2 regions of the Caldalkalibacillus salinus genome follow, and region 1 is predicted to be linked to the other one. Evidence: predicted binding sites of a transcription regulator. Region 1 holds the regulator's gene; the other holds the start of a gene.
What was found. The regulator LexA, encoded in region 1, represses DNA repair genes until DNA is damaged. The targets are predictions, from matches to a motif close to CGAACATATGTTCG.

Region 1 (8,238 bases):
TAACTGAATTATCAGCGAGACAAATCCGTTACTATGAGAAACAAGAACTGATACATCCATCTCGAAACAAAGGCAAGCAAAGAATATTTTCACTTAATGACATTGATCGTCTCTTGGAGATAAAGGATTATCTTGAACAGGGGATTAACGTAGCTGGCATCAAGACGATCTTTGAACTAAGGGAACAAGAGCTTCGAGAGCAACGAGAGCAAGAACAAAGAGAGGTATTAGAGAAAAGTGAGAGAAAGCAAGACCTGAGCGAGAGAGAGCTACATAAATGGCTCAAGTCTGAACTTATCTCGGCTAGGGCTGCAGGTCGCGCTGCTTTAACCCAAGGAGAATTATCAAGGTTTTTCCATTAGGCCGGTCCCGAGCACCCTCAGCTTCAGTTGCATCGTTTACCATGACGTAAACGGGTCCTTATTCGGTAGCAAGTTAATTTTAAATATAAACTATTATTGGGGAGGAACTATACTATGGCTAAGAACTACACAAAAGAAGACATTCTGAATCTTGCGAAAACAGAAGATGTTCGATTTATTCGCTTACAGTTTACCGATCTACTAGGCACGATTAAAAACGTTGAAATTCCTGTGAGTCGATTAGAAGATGCACTAGACAACAAAATGATGTTTGATGGCTCCTCTATCGAAGGGTTTGTCCGTATTGAAGAGTCCGATATGTATCTGATTCCTGAACTAGATACGTGGATGGTCTTCCCTTGGACAACAGATGAAGGTAAAGTGGCTCGTCTTATCTGTGACATATATAACGCAGATCATACACCTTTCGAAGGAGACCCTCGTGGCGTACTCAAGCGTGTACTAAAAGAGGCAGAGTCCCTAGGATTCTCTAAAATGAATGTTGGTCCTGAGCCAGAATTCTTCTTATTCAAAACGGATCAGAACGGGGAACCGACGCTCGATGTGAATGACAAAGGTGGATACTTTGACCTTGCACCACTAGATTTAGGTGAAAACTGCCGTCGCGACATCGTCCTAACATTAGAAAAAATGGGCTTTGAAATTGAGGCCTCTCACCATGAGGTCGCACCAGGGCAACATGAGATTGACTTTAAATACACGGATGCTTTAACGGCTGCGGACTATATCCAAACGTTTAAGCTCGTTGTTAAAACGGTAGCGAGAAAGTACGGTCTTCATGCCACATTCATGCCAAAGCCATTATATGGTGTAAACGGATCAGGGATGCACTGTCACCAATCCCTATTCAAAGGCGAAGAAAACACTTTTTATGATGAAAGTGATGAGCTCGGACTAAGTGAAACAGCTAAACATTACCTTGCTGGTATCTTAAAGCATGCCAGAGGTTTTGCTGCGATCACGAACCCAGCAGTCAACTCCTATAAGCGTCTCGTACCAGGATATGAAGCCCCTTGTTATGTGGCTTGGTCTGCAAAGAACCGTTCTCCGCTCGTACGTGTACCGGCTTCTCGTGGTTTAGGCACGCGTATTGAGTTACGTAACCCTGACCCAGTTGCAAACCCGTACCTGGCACTAGCAGCAATGCTAGCAGCAGGTTTAGACGGGATCAAGAACAAGCTTCCACTTGACGAGCCGACAGACCGTAACATCTATGTCATGAATGAGGAAGATCGCGCAGATTACGGTATTGAGAGCTTACCAGCCACATTAAAAGAAGCGATTGACGAGTTCAGTAAGAACGAAGTGATCTACAAAGCTTTAGGAGAGCATGCAGCCTCACACTTTGTAGAAGCCAAAGAAATCGAATGGGATATGTTCCGCACTCAAGTACACCCTTGGGAGCGTGACCAATACTTGACGCAATATTAATGGCTAACGATCGCTACAAACGGTCGTTTAAAAAGATTAACCCCTACGCATACACGAGTATGCGTAGGGGTTTTTTATTTGCAGGTGCTATTTGTAGGGACAGAAAAGGAAATCCAGCCAATAACAACAATATAATCCAGTTAATAACAAATTAGTCCATCACTTACTTAACCCATCAACGGCTACTGTATTGTACAATTTGAATGTAAGCGTTTTCAATATAAGGCTCTTTAGGGGGTGTATCTCATCTGTACGTAGCGTCGATACAAATACTTAACCTAAAGTAAATGATGTAAATAAAGCTATTAGAGGGAGGAGAAATGATGATCGTCCGTAAATTTAAGAAAAAGGTATTGATGAGTATAGCATTGTTCTCTATGGTTGTAGGATCTACACTTGGAGGCGTATCAATTAGTGCAAAGAGTGATGTTCCAGATTACCAAAATGCTGAATTAAGTGTAGAACAACGTGTATCCGATTTATTATCAAGAATGACATTGGAAGAAAAAATAGGCCAAATGGTGCAACCTGAGCGAAGTGCTCTAACAGCAGAAGACGTTAAAAATTATAAAATTGGATCTATATTAAGTGGTGGAGGCTCCCTACCAACAACAGGAAATACACCAGAGGATTGGGCAGATATGGTAGATGATTTCCAAAGCGGTGCGTTGGCTACTAGGCTCGGTATCCCGATCATTTATGGTGTGGATGCCGTACACGGTCATAATAATGTTTACGGCGCTACTGTTTTTCCTCATAACATTGGCTTAGGGGCTGCGAACGATGTAGATTTAGTGAAGCGTATAGGGGAAATAACAGCAAAAGAAGTGCGAGCAACAGGCATTTCTTATACTTTTGCTCCTGTTCTTGCCGCTCCACAAAATATACGTTGGGGTAGAACTTATGAAGGATATAGTGAAGATCCTCAACAAACTGGTAGACTTGGATCAGCCTTAGTAGAAGGTTTGCAAGGAGATCCTAAAGACCGCGACTTCCTAAAGGGTACCCAAGTTGTGTCTTCCATCAAACATTTTGTTGGGGATAGTTTAACTGAGGACGGTATTGACCAAGGGGATGTAACTGAATATACAGACCAGGAGATTAAAAAGCATATCAAGCCATATAAAGATGCTATTAAGGCTGGTGCACGAACTGTAATGGTGACCTACTCTAGCATAAATGGCCTTAAAACACATGGAGATTATCATCTTATCACTGAAGTATTAAAAGGCGAACTTGGTTTTACAGGTTTTGTTATCTCCGACTATAATGGTCCGCAACAAATTGTACCAGGTGACTTCAGAGAATCCATTAAGCGAAGTATGAATGCGGGTGTTGATTTATTTATGATTCCAGATGACTGGAAGCACTTTCTTACAACGACAAAAGAGCTAGTTGAAAGTGGCGAAGTTTCTGAGAGTCGTATTGATGATGCTGTAACACGAATCCTGCGTGTTAAGTTTGAAAATGGTCTTTTTGAGACCCCTTATGCCGACAGAGATCTAGTGACGCAGGGTATTGGTCAAAGTGAGCATCGTGCCGTTGCCCGTGAAGCAGTTAGAAAATCTCAAGTTTTATTAAAAAATAAAAACAACATTTTACCGCTCCAAAAAGATGGATTAAATATTTTTGTCGCTGGTAAGAAGGCTGATAATATGGGATACCAAGCTGGCGGTTGGACGATTAGCTGGCAGGGAGGGTCTTCTACATGGATGGGAGAACCTGAAAGAGATTTAATTCCAGGAACAACAATACTCGAAGGTATAAATGAAGTTGCAGGACCGAATACAAAAGTGAATTATAGTGAAGATGGGTCTGGTGCTGAGGGACATGATGTTGCAGTTGTTGTCATTGGTGAACCCCCTTATGCGGAGATGTTTGGAGATCGTGAAGATATAGGATTACTTCAAGAAGATATTAACTTATTAAATAAAGTAAAAGCCTCTGGTGTCCCAATGGTTGTGCTGCTTCAATCTGGCCGTCCGATGCTGGTAACAGATGAAATTAAAGATTGGGATGCATTTGTAGCTTCATGGCTGCCAGGAAGTGAAGGTGCGGGTGTTGCAGATGTCCTATTTGGTCATTATGAATTTAGCGGTAAACTCTCCTTTACATGGCCAAGAAATATGGAACAGATCAATAACCACGATAAAGTTAACCCGTTGTTTAGGAAAGGCTTCGGTCTTAAGACTCATCAAACGGGTCATCAATCTGATGAGTAAAAATAGTCATGGAATAGGATAGAAGGCTTTTACGGTAGGCCCGTTTTTTCATTATATTACTGAGAAAAGTCGCTGTCATAGGTTCGTATGCGTATGGCATATGCATAAAAAATATTCAAAAAAATATGCTCTAAATAAGTAACCCCTACGGATACACGAAATTCGTAGGGGTTACTTATGTCTAAAATGTATTTATCTTATGCTAATGTCTCAATCAGCTGAGGGTAGTTGTTTTGAGGTGAATTCACTAAGGAAGAAACTTCATAAGCCTCTATAAGTGGTGCAGGATAAGGTCTTAACAAGGTGTGAAGTTCATCTTGCTCAGTATCCTTGTCTAACCATGCCTTTTCGCCATCTGCATCCAGGATGACAGGCATTCTATTGTGAATCGGTTGCATCAAGTCATTGGGTTCCGTGGTAATAATGGTACACGTAGTTAATTGGCGACCGTCGTGGCTCGTCCAGCGCTCCCATAATCCTGCAAAGGCAAAAGGCGCCTGCTCCTTAAGGCGTACATACATGGGGAGCTTTTGACCACCCTCTTTTTTCCACTCATAGAATCCATCTGCCGGTATTAAGCATCTGCGTTTCTTATAAGCGGTCTTAAAGCTGGGTTTTTCATGTATCGTTTCTGCACGTGCATTAATAAGTTTGTTACCGATTTTTTCGTCCTTGGCCCAACGGGGGATAAGTCCCCATTTTAAATACCCCATACGGTTCTTTTCACCGTCATTAACAACGGCTAGAACTTGTTGGCTAGGTGCGATGTTGTACTGAGATTCAAACATGAAGTCAGCATGATCAATATAGAACCGATCATATAATAATTGTAAAGGACTATAAAGGGTAAAACGTCCACACATAAGCATCCCTCCTACCTATATTTTAACATATAATCTCAAAATACAGGTTTTTAATACATTTATTGGAAACGAGACAGCCATTAATGTTCTAAGAAGTGTTAATTAATCAATTAAAAACGTTTCAAAAGGGCATATAAGCATAGGAGGTTTACAATGGGTAATGGATGGTGAGCATTAAAAAAAAGCCTAAGGCAGCTTTTTTCAGGAAGTACATCAAACTTGTACAATACTGACAGCTACTTTAGACTTTTAGAGTGTTATCTGCACTGATTCATTAATTAATCCTATAACGACGTGTCTTTATGTAACGTATGTATGTTATTATCACGTATTCGTTCAATCATAACACTTTCTTTTGAAATGTCAGTGGCTAAAAAAATGTCCTGTTACAAAACATGTCCTAGTGAATAGTACGGAATACCCCAATCACTTTGCCTAAAATGGTCACCTCGCGCAAAATGATAGGTTCTAGTGATGCGTTTTCCGGTTGTAAACGAATGACGTTCTTTTCCTTAAAGAATCGCTTAACCGTCGCTTCCTCCTCTTCAGTCATAGCGACGACGATGTCCCCGTTGTTAGCTGTGTTTTGCTGTCTGACGATGACGTAGTCTTGGTCGTAGATGCCAGCCTCAATCATACTATCACCTTGGACTTTTAACATATACACGTTGTCGTGATCGCCACCGAATTTCTCCGGAAGTGGAAAGTATTCTTCGACATTCTCAATAGCCGTAATAGGGACCCCTGCAGTTACTTTACCAATAACGGGAATACGTACAACAGGCTCGTAGGATGCTTGCTCCTCTTGAATAAATTCTTCGTCTAACACTTCAATCGCTCGAGGCTTTGTAGGATCTCGCCGTATATGTCCCTTTTTCTCGAGTCTCGCCAGGTGTCCGTGGACCGTAGAACTAGAGGCTAGCCCAACCGCTTCCCCAATTTCACGTACCGAGGGAGGATATCCCTTCTCTTTTACTTCGGTTTTAATAAAATCCAAAATCGCTTTTTGACGATTTGATAATGCTTTCATAACGTTCACCTCAACCCAGTATGATAAAAATTGCCACTTTTTACTTACTTGTCATTATAGCATAGAAGAAATGAGCGTACAAACATAAGTTCGAAAAAAATCTTGACCAGAACCTTTGTTCCTATTATAATAAAAAACGGGAACAAAAGTTCTCGATTTATTTTTGTATAACATTCCACCCATATACCGTACATAATTATTCGACAACTTTCGAATAAAAGTGATAAGAAAGAAAGGGGAAGGTTAATCATGTTTGTCACAAAAGACATATCATATCTCTTGGTTTTTGTTATTGTACTTTGTGCCATTTTTTACACGATGTCTAACGTTATGGCTTCAGCAGAAGATTATCAGTATGAGTATATACAAGTTGAAACAGGGGACACCCTTTGGCGTATTGCTGCACAACACCATCAGGGTCTAGGTATATCCGTTCAAGAATACATACAGCAGGTGAAAGTACTCAATGGTTTAGAGGGGAGTTTAATTTATCCGGGACAGGAACTTCAGGTACTAGTGCATCACCAAGAAGAATAGGGTCAGTTTAGGAGACAGAATGTGAGACAGCGGAGGGGCGTAAGTTTTCCTTTCTATTCATTGTGAGTATTCCCGTGTTATAATAAAGGAATGCTGATAGTATGAGCAAAGGTCATATGATGATATTAGAAAGGGGATTACTGTGCTCACTCAAGAAAAATTAGCTAGAATTAATGAACTGGCGAATAAATCAAAAAAAGAAGCACTGTCGCAGGAGGAGAAGCTCGAGCAACAACGTTTACGTGAAGAATATCTACAATCTGTTCGTAGCTCACTTAAAGCTAACCTTATGGGTGTAAAGGTTGTTGACCCAGAAGGCAAAGATGTCACGCCTAAAAAGTTAAAACGTGAACAAAATAAGCGTAAAAAACACTAATATAGGGTCATATTATATATAGAGTTAATAATAAAGAAGCAGTTTTTAAAACTGCTTCTTTATTCATGAGCGCTCCAGTAAGGGCGGTTGGTATTCATGAGTGATATCCTACATACAGATTACTTCATATTTTTAACGGCTATCCTACTTTTAGCCGGTGTCATGGCCACCAAGTTTTCAGCAAGAGTAGGTGTGCCGACCCTTGTCGTGTTTATTGCAGTGGGGATGATATTCGGGTCTGAGGGCATGGGTCTTATTGATTTTTCCAGTGCCGGCTTCGCCCAGCTACTAGGTATATTGGCACTGATTGTCATCCTTTTTGAGGGTGGTCTACAGACCAAGTTGAGTCATGTCAAACAGGTGGCTACATCTTCGCTCACGCTGGCAACACTCGGCGTGTTGCTCACCACAATTGTTGTCGGTGTAGCCGCTAAGTATATTCTCCAAGTGGGGTGGCTAGAAGGGCTACTCTTTGGTGCCATAGTCGGTTCAACGGATGCTGCCGCTGTTTTTGCCGTGATCAGTGGCAAAAATATTAAACAACGACTACAGTCCACTTTAGAAGCAGAGTCAGGGACAAATGACCCTATGGCCGTATTTCTGACTTTATCATTTATTGAATTGATTGGACTGGACAAACCCTATTTTTGGTTCATGGTCCCAGCTTTCATATGGCAAATGGGAGTCGCACTTGTCATCGGTTACCTCTTAGGTCGGTTTGCTGTATGGGCCATGAGTCGTATCAATTTGGACTCCAGTGGCTTATATCCTATCTTTGGATTAGGGTTTGCTGTTCTAGGTTATAGTGTGACGGCATTAATACAGGCCAGTGGGTTATTAGCTGTATATACACTGGCTATCGTCATGGGAAATGCAACGATACCCTACCGGCACTCGATTCTAAGGTTTAATGAAGGGTTTGCATGGATGATGCAGATCCTAATGTTTATCGTTCTAGGCTTGCTCGTTATGCCTTCCCAACTCGTGACTAACGTTGTATTACAAGGTGTATTATTATCTATCGTTCTAATGTTTGTGGCTAGACCCTTAGGTGTTTATACAAGTTTGCTCCTTTCTAAGTATAAGTTCAAGGACAAACTCTTTATTTCCTGGGCGGGGTTAAGAGGCGCAGTTCCTATTGTATTGGCTACTTATCCTATGATAGCAGGCCTTGATTATAGCCAAATGTTTTTCAATGTGGTTTTCTTTGTCGTATTGACATCTGCTCTCATCCAAGGCTCCACAATAGGAGCATTGGCCGATAAATTAAAATTAACTGAGGAAGAGCGAACAGTGCCCACACATAGCTTGGAGCTCATTTCTATTGGCCAAACGAACACCGAAATGGTTGAATTTTTTATAGATGAGCAAGCCAAGGTTGTGGGGCAGACCTTAC
Region 2 (8,238 bases), on a different contig from region 1:
GAACCGTTCACAAGTAAATGCGGAAATCTAGACGGCAATACGGTAGGTTCTTGATCGGAATCATCAAAGTTCGGTGCAAAAGTCACTGTTTGTTTGTCTATGTCTCTTAAGAGTTCAGATGCTAGGGGCGATAGACGCGCTTCTGTATATCTCATCGCCGCTTGTGGGTCCCCGTCAATGCTACCATTATTGCCGTGCATTTCTACGAGTCGTTTACGTACTTTCCACTCTTGTGACATACGCACGAGTGCATCGTACACTGACGTATCGCCGTGTGGATGGTAATTCCCGATCACAGTTCCGACCGTTTTAGCGGATTTACGAAACGGTTTGTCCGCTGTGTTCCCTTCCTGGTGCATGGCGTACAAGATGCGACGTTGTACCGGCTTTAATCCGTCTCTCGCATCAGGTAAAGCACGCTCCTGAATGATATATTTAGAGTATCGACCGAAGCGGTCCCCCATGACTTCTTCAAAGGGTAAATCTAAGATTTTATCGATCAGTGCCAATCTCATTATCCTCCTTTAGAAGAACGTCTTGACCTTCATTATCTTCTAATGTGAAGGCAACGTTACGTTCAATCCATTTCCTTCTTGGCTCAACCTTATCGCCCATAAGCACTGACACTCTTCGTTCAGCACGTGCAGCGTCATCCACCGTCACACGAATGAGTGCTCTGGATTCTGGATTCATGGTTGTCTCCCACAATTGGTCTGCGTTCATCTCACCTAGACCTTTATAGCGCTGTATGGTATACCCTTTTCCGACTTTCTTAATCGCCTTTTTCATTTCATCTTCATCCCACGCGTATTCCACTTTCGCCTTCTTACCTGTCCCTTTACTAATTTTATATAGAGGGGGTAAAGCGATGTAAACTTTATTCGCTTCAACGAGTGGTCGCATGTAACGATAGAAGAAGGTGAGCAGGAGTACTTGTATATGCGCACCGTCTGTATCCGCATCTGTCATAATGATGACCTTATCATAATTGCAATCTTCTAAATTAAAATCTGAACCAACACCAGCACCAATCGTGTAAATAATGGTCCGGATTTCTTCGTTTTTCATGATATCTTCTAGCTTCGCTTTTTCTGTGTTAACGACCTTGCCTCGTAGTGGGAGGATCGCTTGGAAGGTACGGTCTCGCCCTTGCTTGGCTGATCCCCCAGCGGAGTCCCCCTCTACCAAGAACAGTTCATTGCGGTCCGGATTTTTGGATTGTGCGGGGGTCAACTTCCCACTGAGCATCGCTTCTTTTCGTTTACTCTTCTTGCCCGTTCTTGCTTCTTCTCTCGCTTTTCGAGCAGCCTCTCTCGCTTGAGCCGATTTGATCGATTTTCGAACGAGCATGGTGGCGGTGTCCGGGTTTTCTTCTAGGAATGTGGCCAAACGTTCAGCCACAAACGTATCCACCGCAGATCTCGCTTCCGGCGTCCCGAGTTTCCCTTTTGTTTGCCCCTCGAATTGTAATTTTTCCTCTGGGATACGAACTGAGATAATCGCTGTTAACCCCTCGCGGACATCGGCGCCCTCTAAATTCTTGTCTTTTTCCTTAAGCAACCCGGTCTTTCGAGCATACTCGTTCATCACCCGAGTCATCGCCGTCTTGTAACCTGCTTCGTGTGTCCCTCCATCTTTTGTCCGAACGTGGTTTACGAAGGATAATATTTGCTCAGAATAGCCGTCATTAAACTGCATAGCGATCTCTATCGGAATGTCTTGCTGCTCTCCCATAAAAGTCATGACAGGGTGGAACGACGTCTTCTCTTCATTTAAGTACTCTACAAAAGCCTCTATACCACTCTCGTAGTGGAAGGTTTCCTGTTGTTCCTTTCCCTCTCTTAAATCTTGGACTTCGATCGTCAGTCCTCTCAATAGAAAGGCAGCCTCTCGAGCACGCTCAGCTAAAATATCATAGTTAAAGCCCGTTGTTGAAAATACTGTGCTGTCTGGTTTGAAATGAACAATGGTGCCAGTTTTACGTGTGTTACCTGTCTCTTCGAGGTCCGTTACCGGTTTTCCTCCGTTTTCAAATCTCTGGCGATACGTTTTCCCTTGTCTGTGAATCGTCACTTCTACCCATTCGGAAAGCGCATTAACCACGGAAGCCCCTACGCCATGCAGTCCACCCGAGGTTTTATAACCGCCTTGTCCAAACTTACCTCCCGCATGAAGCACGGTGAAAATGACCTCAGGTGTCGGTCGCCCGGAGGCGTGCATACCAGTCGGCATACCTCGTCCAACGTCTTTTACACTCACACTGCCATCCTTATGTATCGTTAAGGTAATGAGCTCACCATGTCCTGCTAACGCCTCATCTACAGCGTTGTCCATTATTTCAAAAACAAGATGGTGTAACCCTCTTGAATCAGTACTTCCTATGTACATTCCGGGTCTCTTTCGAACGGCGTCCAACCCTTCTAATACCTGAATCGATTCTTCATTGTATTCATAAGATAATTGATCGGTCAAGGACGTCTTCCCCCCTTCTTTTAGTACCGTTACGAACATACGTTTTTATATATTTTACACGCTCGTATGAAAATAAACAAGCGCTTGTCCATAACGGAACGAAAAGCCTTGAGAACACAACGTTTCAAGGCTTTTCGCTTCAGTCCTATGTTAGCTTTATTTCTGTTTCAGCGCAACACCCAGTACGTTCGGACCTGCATGTGTTCCGATTGTACTTCCTAACTTATAGTAGTGCACTTCTTCAAACGTGTCTAGGTCTAAAACGTTCGCTACTTCTTTTCTGGCGTCATCCTCATTTGTATAACCGTGAACGATAAAAGCGATATCAGTTTCATAGTCTGACAAGGAGCCAATATACTCCCCTAACTGACGCAAGCCTCGTTTTCTGCCTCTAGACTTGTCGAGCATGTTCACTTTTCCATTATCGACGGTGACAATCGGCTTAATATTGAGAATACCCCCGATCATGGCTTGAGCTGACGATATACGACCACCTTTTTTAAGGTTTTCTAATGTATCGAGTAAAGCCAAAATTTTGATTTGAGCTTTATGATCCTCTATCCATTGAACGACTTCTTTGGCCGTTTTGCCTTCTGATAACATCTTATCCGCTCTTTTTAGCATGTATAACACGACCACCGATACATTCGCGGAATCAACAAGGTGGATTTTTTCTTTTTCTTGCTCATCTTCAATCATATCTCTAGCGATGGTTGTACTTTGGTATGTACCACTTAGTTCGGATGAGATCGACAGACTGATGACTTCTTTATCCTCATCTATGTATTTCTTAAAAACATCGTGAAATGCTTGTGGAGACGGCTGACTTGTCTTGGGTAAGGCTTCTGACTCAGACATTCTTTCATAAAATTGTTCTTTGTTCAAGTCCACACCATCGAGGTATACGTCGTCCCCAAAATATATATTGAGTGGAACAACTTCTACGTGGTGCTGTAAATCAAGCCCGTTATCTACTTCAAAATCGCTTCCACTGTCTAAGACAAACACAACATTGCTCATAGTATGATGCCTCCTTCTTATTACGATTCATACCATCTTATCTAGAAACGATGGACAGCCCCTAAAAGACGATGCTCTCTTCCTGTATTATATCTTACTTTTATAAAAAAGGTAGTCCTTCTTTAAAGTCATATACGCTTTGTTAATAAGCGTGCACCATTTTATCTATAAGCATGCCTCTTTTACCACCTAGCATGTCACACAGAGATTCAATTTAAAGAATGACGCTACAAACGATATATTAAAATTCGCCAGTTAGGTCTAGACGCTATCGTATCAAGAAAAAAGCTACCCTTTACAGAGGACGATGTAAGGGTAGCTTGGATTTTCATCCAAATCTCACTTTATTTGCACGAGGCCATTTTCATACGACTAAACTAAAGAGACATTCTAAGGATTTCAGCAACGTCTTCTTTCTCTAATTTCTTAAAGCTGCCGATTGGACCAAAGTGAGTCGCTTTCTGAGCCATATCTTCTATATGCTGATCATCGATATCGTAATCAGCTAAGCGTACAGGGGCACCAATCTTGTTAAAGAATTCTCTCGTCGCTTGAATACCAGCCAGGGCCACTTCTTCATCTGATTGACCACTAGGGTCAACTCCCCAAACCTCAGTAGCAAAACGGATGAAGCGGTCGATATTTTCTTTATACACATATTTCATCCAGTTAGGGAAAATGATCGCTAATCCACCCGCATGGGGGATATCGTAAATAGCACTCACAGCATGCTCAATACCGTGGCTTGCCCAATCCGTTTCAACTCCCTGAGCTAATTGGCCATTCAACGCCATCGTACCACAGTACATAATATTGGCTCTCGCTTCGTAATTTTTAGGCTGCTCAAGCACGACTGGCGCATTGTCAATGACCGTTTTTAATATAGACTCAGCGTATCGAGATTGAAGGGGTATATTCTCCGTGTGTGAAAAATACTGCTCAAACACATGGGACATCATGTCTACCATCCCATACACCGTTTGGTCTTCCGGGACGGAGAATGTGTTTGTCGGATCTAAGATAGAAAAGGCTGGAAAAGTCGTACCTGCCCCTCGCTTCTCTTGCTTCTCCCAGTGTGTGACCACACTACCACGGTTCATTTCAGACCCAGTCGCCGCCAACGTGAGAATAACGCCGAGTGGTAACGCAGCTTCAGCAACAGCTTTACGATCGTAAAAGTCCCATACGTCTCCATCGTATTTGGCCCCTACAGCAACACCTTTAGCAGCATCAACCACACTGCCTCCGCCCACTGCGAGAACGAGGTCAATGGACTCTTGCTTACATAGATCGATCCCCTTCTGGACAGTCGTCAGTCTCGGATTAGGTTCTACCCCGGCTAGCTCAAACACCTGGCAGTCTGCCCCTTGTAATCGTTGTATAACATCATCGTACAAGCCAAAAGATTTAATACTGCCTCCGCCATAGACAAGGAGCACCTTTGTCCCGTATTCATGTACTTTATCTGCTAATTTTTCGATTTGGCCTTTTCCGAATAGAATCTCAGTAGGGTTCCTAAACTCAAAATTATTCACGTGTAGACCTCCTTATGGTAGTCAATATGTACTTAGCCCCATAAACCTAAAGTTCAAAGGTAACTTTATTGTATCAAAGCGACAACGTGTTTTAAAGTTTTGTGCACCTGAGGCAGGAGCAGCGTATGATTTCCAGGCATGTTTCTGCCTGATTAACACACCCTAAGCTTAAGCATATGTAAGCATACAAGAAAGCGAGGATTGCTGATGAAGATGCCAAAGGATGAAAAAGCGATCATTGCCGGGTTCAGAACGATGGAACAAGCTGAAAAAGCAAAGCAGGAGTTAAGTCAGCTTGGGGTTATTGACCAACGTGTTGACCGCATGAGTCTCTATACCGTCACCGAGTTTGAAAAAAGACCAGAGAATCCGATAACGGGAGATTATCCCGGATTAGCTAACGCCACATTTGATCAGGAGATGGGGCGTGATCAAAGTGTCTTAGCAAATGTACAACCTAGCGCTTCAGGATTAAGCGATGGTAACCCCTCAGATGTAGGTTTAGATGTTGTCTTATCGGCTGTTGTATCTGAGAAAAATTTTCACAGGGCGCAAGAAATTGTCAGAGAGTGTGGCGGACAATTCTAACAAAAAAACGATGCGCAATCTCCACTAAGGTGGGTTTGCCGCATCTTTTTTATATTCATGTCTTTCTATTAATGAACTGGGAAAAAGATCATTTGTAAGGCAAAGATAACACCAAAGGCGTACACGAGTGGATGCACCTGTCTCCATTTGCCGCTCGTGATTTTGAGAATGGGATAAATGATAAATCCTAGGGCAATCCCTGTTGCGATACTAGAGGTCAATGGCATCGCAATCATAATCGTAAAGGCAGGAAAGGCTTCATCAAATTGATCCCATGAAATTTTCGAAACACTTTCCATCATAAAGCTACCAACAATAATAAGCACGGGTGCTGTAATAGCGGGTAAAGCGGCAATCGCTTCAATCATCGGTGATAAAAACATAGCCAACAACAGCAAACCTGCCGTTGTCACTGCGGTCAATCCCGTGCGTCCTCCTACTGCGACCCCTGATGAAGACTCAATATACGCTGAGGTGGGGCTCGTTCCTAAACCAGCACCTACGGTGGTCCCTACCGCATCAGCCATGAGTGCATGCTTCGCTTTCGGAAATTCGCCCGTATCCTTAAGTAAACCTGCCTGCTCCGCCACCCCTATCATCGTCCCAGTAGTATCAAATAAAGTCACAAGTAAGAAGGCAAAGATGACCGCGTATAACCCATGTTGCCAGACCCCAGCAAAGTCTAGATCAAAGAAAACTGGAGCAGAAGGCATTGAAAAGAGGCCATTGAATGTCAATAATCCCTGGACATAACCAATAAGGGCAGTGACGAGCATCCCAATGAAAAGGGCCGCCTTTACTTTGAGCGTCATGAGTATCAATGTGATTATAAGGCCAATGATGGCTAACATCGTACCAGGGTCATGTATATCTCCTGGAGCCACAACCGTCGCCTCATCTGGTTGAATGAGGCCCGCTGTCCGTAATCCTATAAAGGCGATAAATAATCCGATACCTGATGTAATACCATACTTCAGTGCGCCCGGTATGGCTTTAATGAGATGTTCTCTAAATGATGTTAGACTGAGCAAAATGAAGAGTACGCCGGCGCAGAAGACAGCTGCGAAAACCGTCTGATATGTTAGCCCATAAGTACCAACCACACTAGCAAAATAGGCATTCAACCCCATACCTGGTGCGATGGCAATAGGATAATTAGCGAATAAGGCCATATAAAGTGTCCCCACCGCAGCAGAGATAATGGTGGCCATAAAGACTTGTTCAAAGGGTACGCCCGCTTGGGATAAGATGGCTGGGTTGACAATCACAATGTACACCATGGTTAAGAATGTTGTCATACCTGCGACTGTTTCAGTTTTGAGACTTGTTCCTCTTTCTTCTAAACGAAAGATCTTGTCTAGCATGTTTTATCCCCCTAAATATAATCATCAATTAACGAACATTAAACTCACAGTTTTATATATTATTCGTTTTTTATGCGTAGTGCAAGGGGGTGCCTGTAAAAAGCACCAACATATTAGAATTTATACGGCAAATGTTATATAATAGCAGATGAAATCCAGATAAGTTGTCCACCTATATTTTAGGCTAGGCACTCATTCTTTTATGCTTAAATAAATCATTTAGAGTGTAGATACAATATGTCGTGGACAAAAAAGGAGCGGAAGCCTATGTACCATCGAACCCAAACTAGACCAGTCCGAGTTGGGAATCTGACTATCGGTGGAAACGATCAAGTCGTGATTCAAAGCATGACAACAACCAAAACACACGATGTAGAAGCCACAGTGGCTGAAATCCATCGTTTAGAGGAAGCAGGCTGTCAGATTGTCCGTGTGGCCTGTCCTGACATGCGAGCTGCTGAAGCCATTCCAGAAATAAAGAAGCACATTAACCTGCCTTTAGTTGCTGATATTCATTTTGATTACAAGCTCGCCTTGAAGGCAATTGAAGGCGGTATTGATAAAATTAGAATTAATCCAGGTAACATTGGAAGGAAAGAAAAAGTAGAAGCTGTCGTTAAGGCAGCAAAGGAAAAAGGTATCCCGATTCGAATCGGTGTTAACGCAGGATCATTAGAAAAACGTATACTTGACAAATACGGTTACCCAACGGCAGACGGCATGGTTGAAAGTGCACTATACCATATTAGCATCCTTGAAGAACTAGACTTTCATGATATTATCGTTTCGCTGAAAGCGTCGGACGTTAACCTTGCGATAGAAGCGTACCGCAAAGCGGCTGAAGCGTTTAACTATCCCCTTCACCTCGGCATTACTGAATCGGGTACTTTATTTGCCGGTACGGTCAAAAGCTCTGCAGGGCTCGGTGCGATCTTGTCTATGGGCATCGGTTCAACGCTCCGTGTTTCGTTGAGTGCGGACCCCGTTGAAGAGGTCAAAGTGGGCAGAGAATTATTAAAATCTTTCGGGCTCGCTTCTAACGCAGCGACTTTAATCTCTTGTCCAACGTGTGGAAGAATCGAAATTGATTTAATTTCTATCGCCAACGATGTTGAGGAGTATATTTCTAAAATTAAAGCCCCAATCAAAGTGGCCGTTCTGGGCTGTGCTGTTAATGGTCCCGGTGAGGCAAGAGAGGCGGATATTGGAATTGCAGGTGCACGGGGAGAAGGACTTTTATTCCGTCATGGAGAAATTAT

Region 2: a site for LexA is predicted at 2,505-2,518, ahead of parE (DNA topoisomerase IV subunit B). Genes of this name have one in related genera too.

What each region holds. Positions count from the first base shown of each region.
Region 1 covers NZ_JAERVL010000001.1:429,698-437,935, forward strand. The annotation lists gene JKM87_RS02040 (MerR family transcriptional regulator) at 1-362, shown strand, start outside; gene glnA (type I glutamate--ammonia ligase) at 477-1,814, shown strand; gene JKM87_RS02050 (glycoside hydrolase family 3 protein) at 2,138-4,036, shown strand; gene JKM87_RS02055 (SOS response-associated peptidase) at 4,234-4,899, opposite strand; gene lexA (transcriptional repressor LexA) at 5,300-5,929, opposite strand; gene yneA (cell division suppressor protein YneA) at 6,179-6,466, shown strand; gene JKM87_RS02070 (DUF896 domain-containing protein) at 6,609-6,842, shown strand; gene JKM87_RS02075 (potassium/proton antiporter) at 6,939-8,238, shown strand, end outside.
Region 2 covers NZ_JAERVL010000012.1:135,780-144,017, forward strand. The annotation lists gene parC (DNA topoisomerase IV subunit A) at 1-509, opposite strand, end outside; gene parE (DNA topoisomerase IV subunit B) at 493-2,472, opposite strand; gene JKM87_RS08710 (DegV family protein) at 2,629-3,492, opposite strand; gene JKM87_RS08715 (iron-containing alcohol dehydrogenase) at 3,870-5,027, opposite strand; gene JKM87_RS08720 (hypothetical protein) at 5,235-5,615, shown strand; gene JKM87_RS08725 (NCS2 family permease) at 5,684-6,979, opposite strand; gene ispG (flavodoxin-dependent (E)-4-hydroxy-3-methylbut-2-enyl-diphosphate synthase) at 7,217-8,238, shown strand, end outside.